Regions from separate parts of the Pseudovibrio sp. POLY-S9 genome, predicted to be linked through region 1. Evidence: riboswitches for the same ligand, from Rfam matches in the RefSeq annotation. Region 1 holds a riboswitch; each other region holds the start of a gene.

The links. Region 1 has a riboswitch for thiamine pyrophosphate ahead of PPL9_RS06715 (ABC transporter permease). Riboswitches for the same ligand answer to the same signal wherever they lie in the genome.
Region 2: linked by a shared signal. The riboswitch ahead of thiM (hydroxyethylthiazole kinase) and the one ahead of PPL9_RS06715 (ABC transporter permease) in region 1 are both predicted to bind thiamine pyrophosphate.
Region 3: linked by a shared signal. The riboswitch ahead of thiB (thiamine ABC transporter substrate binding subunit) and the one ahead of PPL9_RS06715 (ABC transporter permease) in region 1 are both predicted to bind thiamine pyrophosphate.

What each region holds. Positions count from the first base shown of each region.
Region 1 covers NZ_LCWX01000086.1:44,888-48,522, forward strand. The annotation lists gene PPL9_RS06705 (CHASE2 domain-containing protein) at 1-332, shown strand, start outside; gene PPL9_RS06710 (ABC transporter substrate-binding protein) at 405-1,343, opposite strand; gene PPL9_RS06715 (ABC transporter permease) at 1,370-2,080, opposite strand; TPP riboswitch at 2,255-2,362, opposite strand; gene PPL9_RS06725 (hypothetical protein) at 2,492-3,635, opposite strand, start outside.
Region 2 covers NZ_LCWX01000145.1:28,301-31,935, forward strand. The annotation lists gene PPL9_RS12360 (phospholipase D-like domain-containing protein) at 1-114, shown strand, start outside; gene PPL9_RS12365 (tyrosine recombinase XerC) at 196-1,155, shown strand; TPP riboswitch at 1,215-1,317, shown strand; gene thiM (hydroxyethylthiazole kinase) at 1,390-2,202, shown strand; gene thiE (thiamine phosphate synthase) at 2,186-2,827, shown strand; gene PPL9_RS12380 (hypothetical protein) at 2,907-3,338, shown strand; gene lpdA (dihydrolipoyl dehydrogenase) at 3,395-3,635, opposite strand, start outside.
Region 3 covers NZ_LCWX01000212.1:74,951-78,585, reverse strand. The annotation lists gene PPL9_RS21285 (ABC transporter permease subunit) at 1-743, opposite strand, end outside; gene thiB (thiamine ABC transporter substrate binding subunit) at 719-1,699, opposite strand; TPP riboswitch at 1,733-1,839, opposite strand; gene katG (catalase/peroxidase HPI) at 1,956-3,635, opposite strand, start outside.

The sequences.
Region 1 (3,635 bases):
TTCTTATGTGCGAAACCACACGCGGTCAGATGCCTGAACTGGCGGCATTGGAGACAATCCCAGTCAAAACCAGTCGTTACCAGATGCGTTCGTTTGCGTTGCTAGGTGATCCGTCGCTCGCCTTCTCAGAAAACTTCCTCAAGCTCAAGAACGTCCACTGCAACATGGTCTTCGCGCTGTTTGAAGAGAATGACAAGAAGAAAGCCCTAACACTGGTAGATGAATGCAAATCACTCTCTGAGGGCGAGTACGACACTATCTATGCTGCTTTTGAGAAATACATCCTCAGCGATCTGGCTCAACACGAAGCGGTCAAGGATGCAGCGCAATAACGGCATTTAGCCTACAAATAAAAAGAGCCCCCGAAACTCGGAGGCTCAAATTTTAGTTTAGACCTATACCGGTTAGCGCAGTTCAACCGCGTAGGTTTCAACTGGAGGCGCTGTTTTAATGAGTCCCTGCTCAATCAGAAAGTTTGCAAACCGTTCATAGCGACCATTGTCCAAAGCAGCTGGGCGGCTGGCAAAACGCGGCAGAGTATCCGCCCAGGCACGCTTGTTCAGCTCATCATCCAGATCTGGATAGACCTCAAGGAAGCTCTTCCAGGAGTCCTGCGGATTATTAAGCAGATAAACGGTAGCCGCCTCAATCGCATTAATGAACTTCTTCAAACGCGGATCATCCAGCTTGTCTTTGTGAGCCACATAAATCAGTTCATCATAGACTGGCACACCGTTCTCTTCAGGATAAAACGCACGGCCTTTCGCACCTTCAATCTCCATCTGGTTCAGCTCGAAGTTACGGTAACCACCAATCACCGCATCAACCTGCCCAGCCATCAGAGATGGTGAGAGCGAAAAGTTTACGTTGATCAGCTCCACATCGTCAGAACTTAGACCTGCATTGGAAAGCATCTTCCCAAGCATGGCGTTCTCAAACCCGGATGTGGAATAACCAATACGTTTGCCTTTCAGGTCTGCAATCTCTTTGATCGGTCCATCTTCCAACACAATCAGTGTGTTCAAAGGCGTAGAGACCAACGTCCCGATCCGCATCAGCGGCATGCCCTCATCAATTTGCGGGTGCAACGTCTGCTGATAGGAGACTGCAATGTCACCCTGCCCTGCTGCAACAAGCTTTGGTGGCATGGAAGGATCAGCAGGCTCAATCAGCTCAACTTCAAGGCCCTCTTTTTCAAAGAAACCCCGCGCCTTGGCAACCACGATTGGTGCATGGTCTGGATTCGCAAACCAATCCAGCAACACAGTCAACTTGTCCGCTGCTTGCACTTGAAGCGTGCTCGCAAGCATTGCCGCACCAAACAGAATACCTAGTTTTTTCATAAGGTTACGTCCTCATACTCTGAGACCTAGATCTCTTTCTGCCAATAGATCATCCGAGAAGTGGCGAACTCAACAACTGCCCTCAGGCTCAACACCATCACCGCAAGCAAAATCAACGCCGCAAACATCGTCGCTGTTTGCATGCGTGCATTGGACTGCAACATGATGAAAGCCAGCCCCCCTTTTGCACCAACCCACTCTCCAACCACCGCCCCAATAGGAGCGAACACCGCTGCAATGCGCATACCAGAAGCCAGAGATGGCAAGGCGGCTGGAATGCGAATGTAGCGAAGTATTTGCCAGCGGTTCAGACCGTGCAGCTTGCCAAGGTCGAGCAGTGATTGATCAGTCCTGCGCAAACCATCGAAGAAGGTCGAGGTCACAGAAAAGAAGATCACAATCACGGCCATCACAACCTTGGAGGCGAGCCCAAAGCCGAACCACAGCACCAGAAGCGGTGCAATTGCAAACACAGGAAGAGATTGGGTTGCTGCAATCGGAGGCAGCAGAAACAGGCGTATCCGAGGAGACACTGCCAGCAATACAGCCAGCGAAGCTCCAGCACTCACGCCAAAGAGAAAGCCGAGAACAGTCTCCCAAGCGGTAATGCCTGCATGATGCAGCAGGAAAACACCTTGATTGAGAAAAGCGGAAAAAACCGCCGCCGGACCTGGCAAGAGAAACGGAGGAAACTCTCCAATCTGAACCACACTTTCCCAAATGGCGATAAAAAGCAAAATCCCGAAAAGACTTCGGAGAATTCGTTTCAAAGCTCGCTTCAGCATGTAGACTCCCAACAATGGTATTGGGCATCACAAACAGGCGGAAGAACGGAGCTACATCAGCTCTCTGGGATGTTTTCAGCACAGGATCTCCCGTTACAGCAAAATGCAAACATGGAGATCCGGGAAGAATGGCTCAGGTCCCGTCCCTTCGCCGGCATTACCCGGATCAGGTTCAAAGGGTTTAGCTCATCGCAATCTCAGCTTTTCGAAAGAAAAGCACCCCTCGGAATAGCAAGGAACATGCGCGTTTCTGCTGAAGGATGCAAGCAGATTTTGCTCTGACGGACGACAGCATAATGAAAAAGGCCTCAGCTCTGAGAGAGCCAAGGCCTTTGAAATCTAATCTAAATATCTGAAACTAGATTACTTCCAGCTCTTGATTGCCTGTGCGATAACTTTGTTGCCGGTTGTACCTTTTTCAAAGGTCAACATTGCACGGCGACCACTGTTGTACAGCAGTGGAACATCAATCCACTCACGCTCAGCAAGACGCTTCAGGTTCTTCGCTTTTTCTTCATCACTGTCAGACAGCGCAATCCAGAAGAGAGTGTCAGAAACCTTCACGGCAGCACCATCAAGCGGGTCACCAGCTTCAGACTCTGTCTTCTTCAGGATCAGGCCAGGCACCTTCTCAACACCTTTGCCATCAAACCCTTCTGGGAAGATGAAGTTCAGCTCAAGCAGATGGCTGGCTGGCAAAGATTGATCGCTATTCGGCTTCAACGTCATCTCAACAGAGAAGTTACGAGATGGCAGCGTAGCAACAGCCTTGATGACAGAATCGCCGTTAGCTTCATCCAGTGACCAAACAACGTTCCCGCGTGATGCAGAACCTGCTGCGCCTGGCGTCAAAGCCTCTTCGTAAAGTATGCTCTGTTGTGCAACAGGAGAAACCGCAGCTTCCGTTCCAATGGTTTCAGCTGGCGGAACAGAATTGGTCTCAACTGCAGTACTTTGCTGTGCAGGCTCCGTCACCGGCAAAACCTGCTCAGAAGATGTGTCTTCTGCCGGTGCTGCTGGAGATTCAACCACACGCACGACTGGAGGCTCAGCTGTTGTCTCGGTTGGCGCAGCGCTGGATGAATTCCGGGTAATCCGGGTCGTCTGCACCCGCGTCGCATCCGGAGAAACCTTTGCCCCTTCATCAGATGGCAACAAGCGGTCAGTGTTCTTCTTTGGCGTGCGTTCCGGCTGAACCCGAAGCGGCTCATCTTCATTCGAAGGTGCGCTCTCTGGCGCAACAGTCTCACCGGTTTCAACTGGAAGAACCAAAGAGAGAATAACATCGCGCAGACTATAGACACCTGCGGTAACGCCCAAGATTATCAGTATGACCACAATTATACCGACAATACCCGATGTATTGGAAGGCTTCAGCCCTTCTTCCTGCTCAATCGCATCGCCAACACGCTGCGCTACGGCTGGCTTGCGGGAGGAAGCAGGTTTACGGCTTGTCTTTGGCTTAACCTTGGCAGGCTCATCGATCTCAGGACGCGACTTACCTTTT
Region 2 (3,635 bases), on a different contig from region 1:
GTTCTGGGGGACTCAGTGGTGCCGACCGAGAACCAGAAACGGTTTGCTATGGCGGCGCGATTGGAGATTGACCGGATCATCAGTGATCACGGGCAGCCAATCATCATCAACTAAATTTGCGCAGGCATTTCGCAAAGGCGTGTATGTTTATCTTTTGGTAACCATTCAGCCAGATTTGGCGCTTACACTTTGCGAATGGCAAATTCCCTTGATAGCGGCGAAGACTTACTCATCATCTGCAAACCAGATGTTACCGCAGCGATTGAAGACTGGATTGATCATCTGGGCTCTGAACGACGACTGGCTGAACGGACACTGGAAGCGTATGAGCGCGATACCCGTCAGTTCCTGCGCTTCATGACCAGTTATGAAGGTGAACCGGTTGCTCTGCGGCATCTGGAGTCTTTGAAACCAAAGGACTTTCGCGCATTTCTGGCAACCCGCCGGAGGGATGGCGCGCAGACGCGGACGCTTGCCCGCGGGTTGGCTGGCATCCGCTCCTTCCTCTCGTTTCTGGAGGAGCGCGGTGAGGTGAATGCGGCTGGTGCTGCGGCTGTTCGTACGCCGAGACTTCCCCGCAGCCTGCCCAAGCCTATCCCCGTTGAGGAAGCCAAAGCGATTGTCAGCAGCGATCTCGCTTTCGAGGACACTCCCTGGGTTGAAGCCCGCAACGCAGCGGTGTTCACACTGCTCTACGGTTGCGGTCTCCGTATTTCTGAAGCGCTGTCTCTGACATCGGCCTCAGCACCGAAGGAGGGGGATAAGTCGCTGAAGATTCGCGGTAAAGGCAACAAAGAACGGCTTGTTCCGGTTCTGCCAGTGGTAATAGAAGCTATTGAGGCCTACAAAAAGCAGTGCCCTTACGATCTGTCGGGCAGCTCACCGCTGTTTCGCGGCGTTCGTGGTGGCCCGCTGAATGCGCGCATGATCCAGCTGGCCATGCAAAAAATCCGCAGTGCTCTTGGTCTACCAGACACCGCTACGCCTCACGCTTTACGCCATTCGTTTGCAACTCATTTGCTGTCTGAAGGCGGGGATTTGAGGAGCATTCAGGAGCTACTGGGGCACGCAAGTCTTTCTACTACACAGATTTATACGGAAGTGAACAGTGCACAGCTGTTGGACGCTTATGACAAGGCACACCCGCGTCGTTGATAGGTTATCCCCCTCCCGCACATCACCTTGATCTCCCTTAGCAGATCCCCTAGGTTCGTCGATGTGAAACGGGGTGCCCAACACGTGTGTTGTGGCTGAGATCATACTCGAAGAACCTGCTCTGGATAATTCCAGCGAAGGGAGCACTCACGCCGTGTTGGGGGATAGATTGTCTGGCAGTTTGCCAAGTCCCTGATACCAGCTCTCTTTCGCACAACAAGACCGAGGATAAAAATGGGTCGTGTCGAAAGCGCTTGCGCAACTCTTTCCGCAATTCGTGACAACAGTCCACTCGTCCATAACATGACGAACATCGTGGTGGCCAACACCACAGCCAACGCCCTGCTGGCCATTGGCGCCTCCCCTGCCATGGTGGATGGCACGGAAGAAGCCCCTGAACTTGCAAGTGTTGCAGGTGCATTAGTGGTCAACGTTGGCACGGTTACCCCTGCTCAGGCAGAGGCGATGAAGTTGGCAACTGCTGCTGCTCATAAGGCAAGTCGCCCTTGGGTGCTGGACCCGGTGGCGGTTGGAGCGCTGACCTTCCGCACCAAGCTTGCTGGTGAATTGCTGGTGAATAAGCCGAGCGTCATTCGTGGCAATGCTTCTGAAATCATGGCACTTGCTGGTCAGGGTACAGGTGGAAAAGGCGTTGATAGCACGGATAGCTCTCAGGCGGCTCTGGCAGGAGCGAAAGAACTGGCGAAGCAGACGGGCGCTGTTGTTGTCGTCTCTGGTCCTGTCGATTTTATCACTGATGGTGCGTGCACTGCTGAAGTCGCCAACGGGGATAAGATGATGCCTTATGTGACTGGTCTTGGCTGCACGGCAACAGCTTTGACTGGCGCGACACTGGCTGTTTGCGATGACCCGTTTGATGCTGCTGTTGATGCAATGGTCTTTCTCGGGGTTGTTGGTGAGATTGCTGCAAGAAATTCAGCAGGACCAGCAAGTTTGCAGCTGGATATTATTAACGGCCTCTATCAGCTGAACAGCGATATCCTCAACGCAACTGCACGGGTTGAAATGCATGAAACCGTTGCTTGATCTGTCCGTTTATCTGGTGCTGGGGCCGCAAGACTGCCCCGGTCAGGATCCCGTCGACATAGCAATCGCAGCCGCACAAAACGGCGCTACTGTTGTGCAGCTTCGTGACAAGACTGGCAGCACGCGCAAGCAAATTGAGCTGGCAGAGCGGTTGATGCAAGCGTTGAAACCGCTGAATGTGCCGCTAATCATCAATGATCGTGTGGATGTTGCGTTAGCCGTTGATGCGGACGGTGTTCATGTTGGGCAGGATGATATGGTTGCCACGAAAGCCCGGGAGCTGATCGGCTCTGATAAGTTGCTTGGTCTTTCGGTCAGCACTCAGGATGAGCTGGATGCTGCGGACATTTCCACCTGCGATTACCTTGGCATAGGCGCTTGCTTCCCGACGAACAGTAAGGATGATGCGGCTGATATGGGTATGCAGAGCTTTGCCGGTTTAACGGTTCAATCTCAGTTGCCTGTGGTCGGAATTGGCGGAATTTCGCTTGCGAATGCGGATCAGGTGATCAAAGCTGGAGCTGATGGGATTGCAGTTATTTCAGCAATCTGTGGGGCATCCAGTCCATCCGCAGCTACGCGCAAGCTTCAGGACATCGTCAAAAGCGTAAAAGACCTAGGGTGATAGGATAAAACACGCATTTACTCCTCGCAGAGCCCATTTACATTGATATATGAGAGGGCTAGGCGGGGAGCTTTTAGTCATGAAACTTAGACAAACAACATTTATGTGCATTTTCTTCTGCACGTTTGCTTTTCTTGTTTCAGCAGCTCAAGCTCAAACAGCCTGTGAAGTCCGCAAATCAGAGATGGCGGAGCTGGGGGACTGGGAAAATCCCAAAGCACGTTTGAAAGAGCTTTCTCAGATTGAAGTTGAAGGCCAGTGCCTTGATGGGCAACTGGTTGTGCGCGCCCGCGCATTTACCAGCTGCTCCCCTCGCGATTGCAAATGGGGTTGGGCTCCAGGGCAGCTTAGTTTTTCTGGTGTACTAACGTTCCGGTTTGGCGGCTTCTTCAAAGCGCAACACATTGAGCTTCGGCCAATGGGAGAGCGTATTCAGGCTTACGTGCGAACAGAAAACCACGATCCAACGTTTCCCAATAAGACACGCAGCTACATCCTTGTTCGCCAATAGCAAAAAAGCCGCCTCAGTTTCCTGAAGCGGCTTTTTCTTAATCTGGAACTTCCAGATTACATATGGATTGGCTTGGCGAATGTCGCCATAGCAGCTTCTTTCACTGCCTCAGACATTGTTGGATGCGCATGACAGGTGCGACCCAGATCTTCAGAGGAACCGCCGAATTCCATCAGAACACATGCTTCGTGGATCATTTCGCCAGCACCAAAGCCAACGATATGAACGCCGAGCACGCGATCTGTTTCAGCGTCAGCCAGCACTTTCACGAAACCGTCGGTGTGCAGCATTGCTTTT
Region 3 (3,635 bases), on a different contig from region 1:
GCAGCGGTAAGCGTGAGTTGCAATGCAGAAAGCAGCGCGGCACGGCCAAGATCAAAATCGTATGTAAAAGCCTGGTAGATCGCCAGCTCAATAGTTGTCGCCCGTGGCCCACCACCAAGCGTCAGAGCAACAGCAAAGCTTGTCAGGCAGATCGCAAAGATCACAGCCAGTGCTCCGGGTAAAATGCGGGCGAGCATGGGGAGTTCAATCAGCCGAAACAGGGCTTTTCCATCACATCCAAGTTGCGCCGCAAGGCGAAAGCGCTCTGAAGGAACCTCTTGCCATCCCTGCAAAATCAATCGGGTTGCCAGCGGAAGGTTGAAGAAAACATGAGCCAGCACAACACCGTGGAGACCATAGATGCGAATGGGTGAAGCACCGAAATAGACAAGCACATCAGATATCCAGCCCGCACGGCCAAACACTTGCAGTAACCCAAGAATGGCGACAATAACTGGAAGAATGAAGGGGGCACCAAGCAGGGCAATAAGCAAACTGCGGCCCGGAAACCGCCGTCGCGCCAGGGCGCGCGCAACCGGCACAGCCAGTGCAACACTGATCACGGCAGAAAGCACAGCCTGCGTGAGCGTAAACTTGAGAGCAGCCCAATCGGAAGAGGAAAAGCCGTGACCCGCTTCGGTTCGCAGAGCAACCGCGGCCAACGTGCCAAGTATGAGTGCCGCGACAAGAAATGCCGCGGCAACACCGGGAAGCGAACTTACTGGCTGAGCGCTTCTAGCCATTCCGGCAGAGCCTCACGTCTTGCAGCAGCAGCTTCTTCAGGCTTAAAGAACAAAGCTTTTTCAGGCACCTGCAGAGTGTCAAAGCCAGCAGGTAAACCACCTTTTGGTGTCACAGCTGGATACATCCAGTTGGTTGTTGGAATGATTGTCTGGAAAGCGTCTGAAACCATGAAGTTCAGGAACTTGTCTGCCAGCTCAGGCTGATCAGTTCCGGCAAGCTTTGCCGCTACTTCAACCTGCATGTAATGGCCTTCTTCAAACGTAGCAGTGGTTTTGCTGTTATCTTCCTCGGCAATCAGGTGGTAAGCCGGAGACGTGGTGTAACTGAGCACCATCTCCGCTTCCCCATCAAGGAAAAGACCGTAGGCTTCAGACCAGCCTTTTGTAACCGTCACGATGTTATCGGAAAGATCCGCCCACACATCAGCAGCTTCGTCTCCGTAAGCCGCTTTCACCCAAAGCAGCAGCCCGAGGCCGGGCGTAGAGGAGCGTGGATCCTGAATAAGGATCTTGGCATCACTCTTCGCAAGCTCGCGGAAGTTGGTTGGTACGGTTTCGCCAGCCTTGTGTACGAAGGCAAAGTAGCCCCAGTCGTACGGCACAAAGGTTTCGTCAGCCCACTCCACTGGCAGTGTGTATTGGGCCTCAACAGTGTGTGGTGCAAACAGGCCAGTTTTCTTGGCAGTCTCTACCAGATTGGTGTCCAGACCCAGCACCACATCGGCATCCGAGTTCTTACCTTCAAGACGAATGCGGGAAAGCAGTGCTGCGCCATCTTCGACGCCAACAAGTTTTAGGTCACATTCACATACAGCCTCAAACGCTTCTTCCACTTTTGGGCCTGGGCCCCAGTCAGAAACGAAGCTGTCGTATGTGTAAACTGTCAGTTGAGGCTTCTCAGCAGCCATCGCTGATGTTGCAGTGAGTAATCCCGCAGCAATTAACAGATGTTTCAAGTCATCCTCCATTGCGGCGAGAGGGCAAGGATGGATGAAACCGGTACCCTTCCCTCCGCCGGTTCTAGCCGGTTCAGGTTCAACGGGTTCGCCACTAAAGCATCTCAGCACGACAAAAGCGCGCACCCCGAGGTTAAGCGGTTCTTAACCGGAAAAACACAGAAGCGCAACCGGATATAGCCAGCGTCTGGAGAGCACCTGTAGGGAGTTGCAATAAAAAGCCCGGGCAATTTCCTGCCCGGGCTGGTCGCATTTATTAGGCAGCCAGGTCGAAGCGGTCGGCGTTCATGACCTTGGTCCATGTTGCCACGAAATCGCGGACGAACTTTTCGTGGTTGTCATCCTGAGCATACACTTCAGCATAAGCGCGCAGGATTGAGTTGGAGCCAAACACAAGGTCTGCACTGGTTGCAGTCCACTTAGGCTTGCCAGATTTGCGGTCACGGATTTCATAGGTGCCATCTTTGAGTGGATGCCAGCTGTTGTCCATATCGGTCAGGTTGACGAAGAAGTCCGTTGTCAGCTGACCTTCGCGGTCCGTGAAGACACCATGCTTTGAACCGCCATAATTGGCACCAAGAACGCGCAGGCCACCAACAAGTGCAGTCATTTCCCAGCCAGTCAGGCGGAGGAGCTGAGCACGATCCAGCATCATCTCTTCCGGGCTAACAGCGTACTCTTGCTTCTGCCAGTTACGGAAGCCATCAGAAATAGGCTCCAATACAGAGAAGGATGTCGCATCAGTCATCGCATCTGTTGCATCACCGCGACCAGAAGCAAATGGAACTTCCACGTTGAAACCAGCTGCCTTGATGGCATTTTCTACACCAACGTTGCCTGCCAGCACGATCACATCTGCGACTGAGGCTCCTGCCTGTGCTGCGATTGGTTCAAGCACAGCCAGAACTTTGGCAAGCCGGTCTGGCTCATTGCCAACCCAATCCTTTTGGGGAGCAAGGCGGATACGAGCACCGTTGGCACCACCGCGCATATCAGAACCGCGATAAGTTCGTGCGCTGTCCCAGGCGGTTTTGATCAGATCTTCATTGCTCAAACCACTTGCCGCAATTTTTGCTTTCACCGCAGCAACATCATAGTTGGTGTTGCCTGCCGGAACAGGATCCTGCCAGATAAGGTCTTCTTTCGGCACATCCGGGCCAAGATAATTGGCTCTTGGTCCCATGTCGCGGTGGGTCAGCTTGAACCATGCACGAGCAAACGTATCTCTGAAGTACTCAGGATCTGCAATGAACTTCTGGCAGTATTCGTTGTAGATCGGGTCAACCTTCATCGCCATGTCCGCATCCGTCATGATTGGATTGTGACGAACAGACGGGTCTGTTGGATCAACAGGTTTGTCTTCTTCCTTGATGGAAACAGGTTCCCATTGCCATGCGCCGGCAGGAGATTTTACCTGCTCCCATTCATGGCCGAACAGCATATCGAAAAAGCCCATATCGAACGTAGTTGGGTGTGTGGTCCACGCACCCTCGATGCCAGAAGTAAAGGCATTCGTTGCCTTGCCATCCTGTCCGGGGTTAGACCAGCCAAAGCCTTGCTCTTCAAGACCGGCGGCTTCCGGTGCGACACCGATGTTATCGACGGCACCGCGTCCATGGGTTTTACCAACGGTGTGACCACCACAAGTCAGCGCAGCAGTTTCCTCGTCATTCATTGCCATACGAGCAAAGGTTTCGCGGATCTGATCAGCTGTTTTTTGCGGACCGGGAACGCCATTCACGCCTTCAGGGTTCACGTAGATCAAACCCATATGGGTTGCTGCAAGCGGATTTTCGAGCGTTGAAGGGTCATCCAGATCGTCATAGCGCTCTTCACTGCGCGCAAGCCATTCTTTTTCAGATCCCCAATAGGTGTCGATCTCCGGACCCCAGATATCCTCACGGCCAAACCCGAAACCAAAGGTTTTCAGACCCAT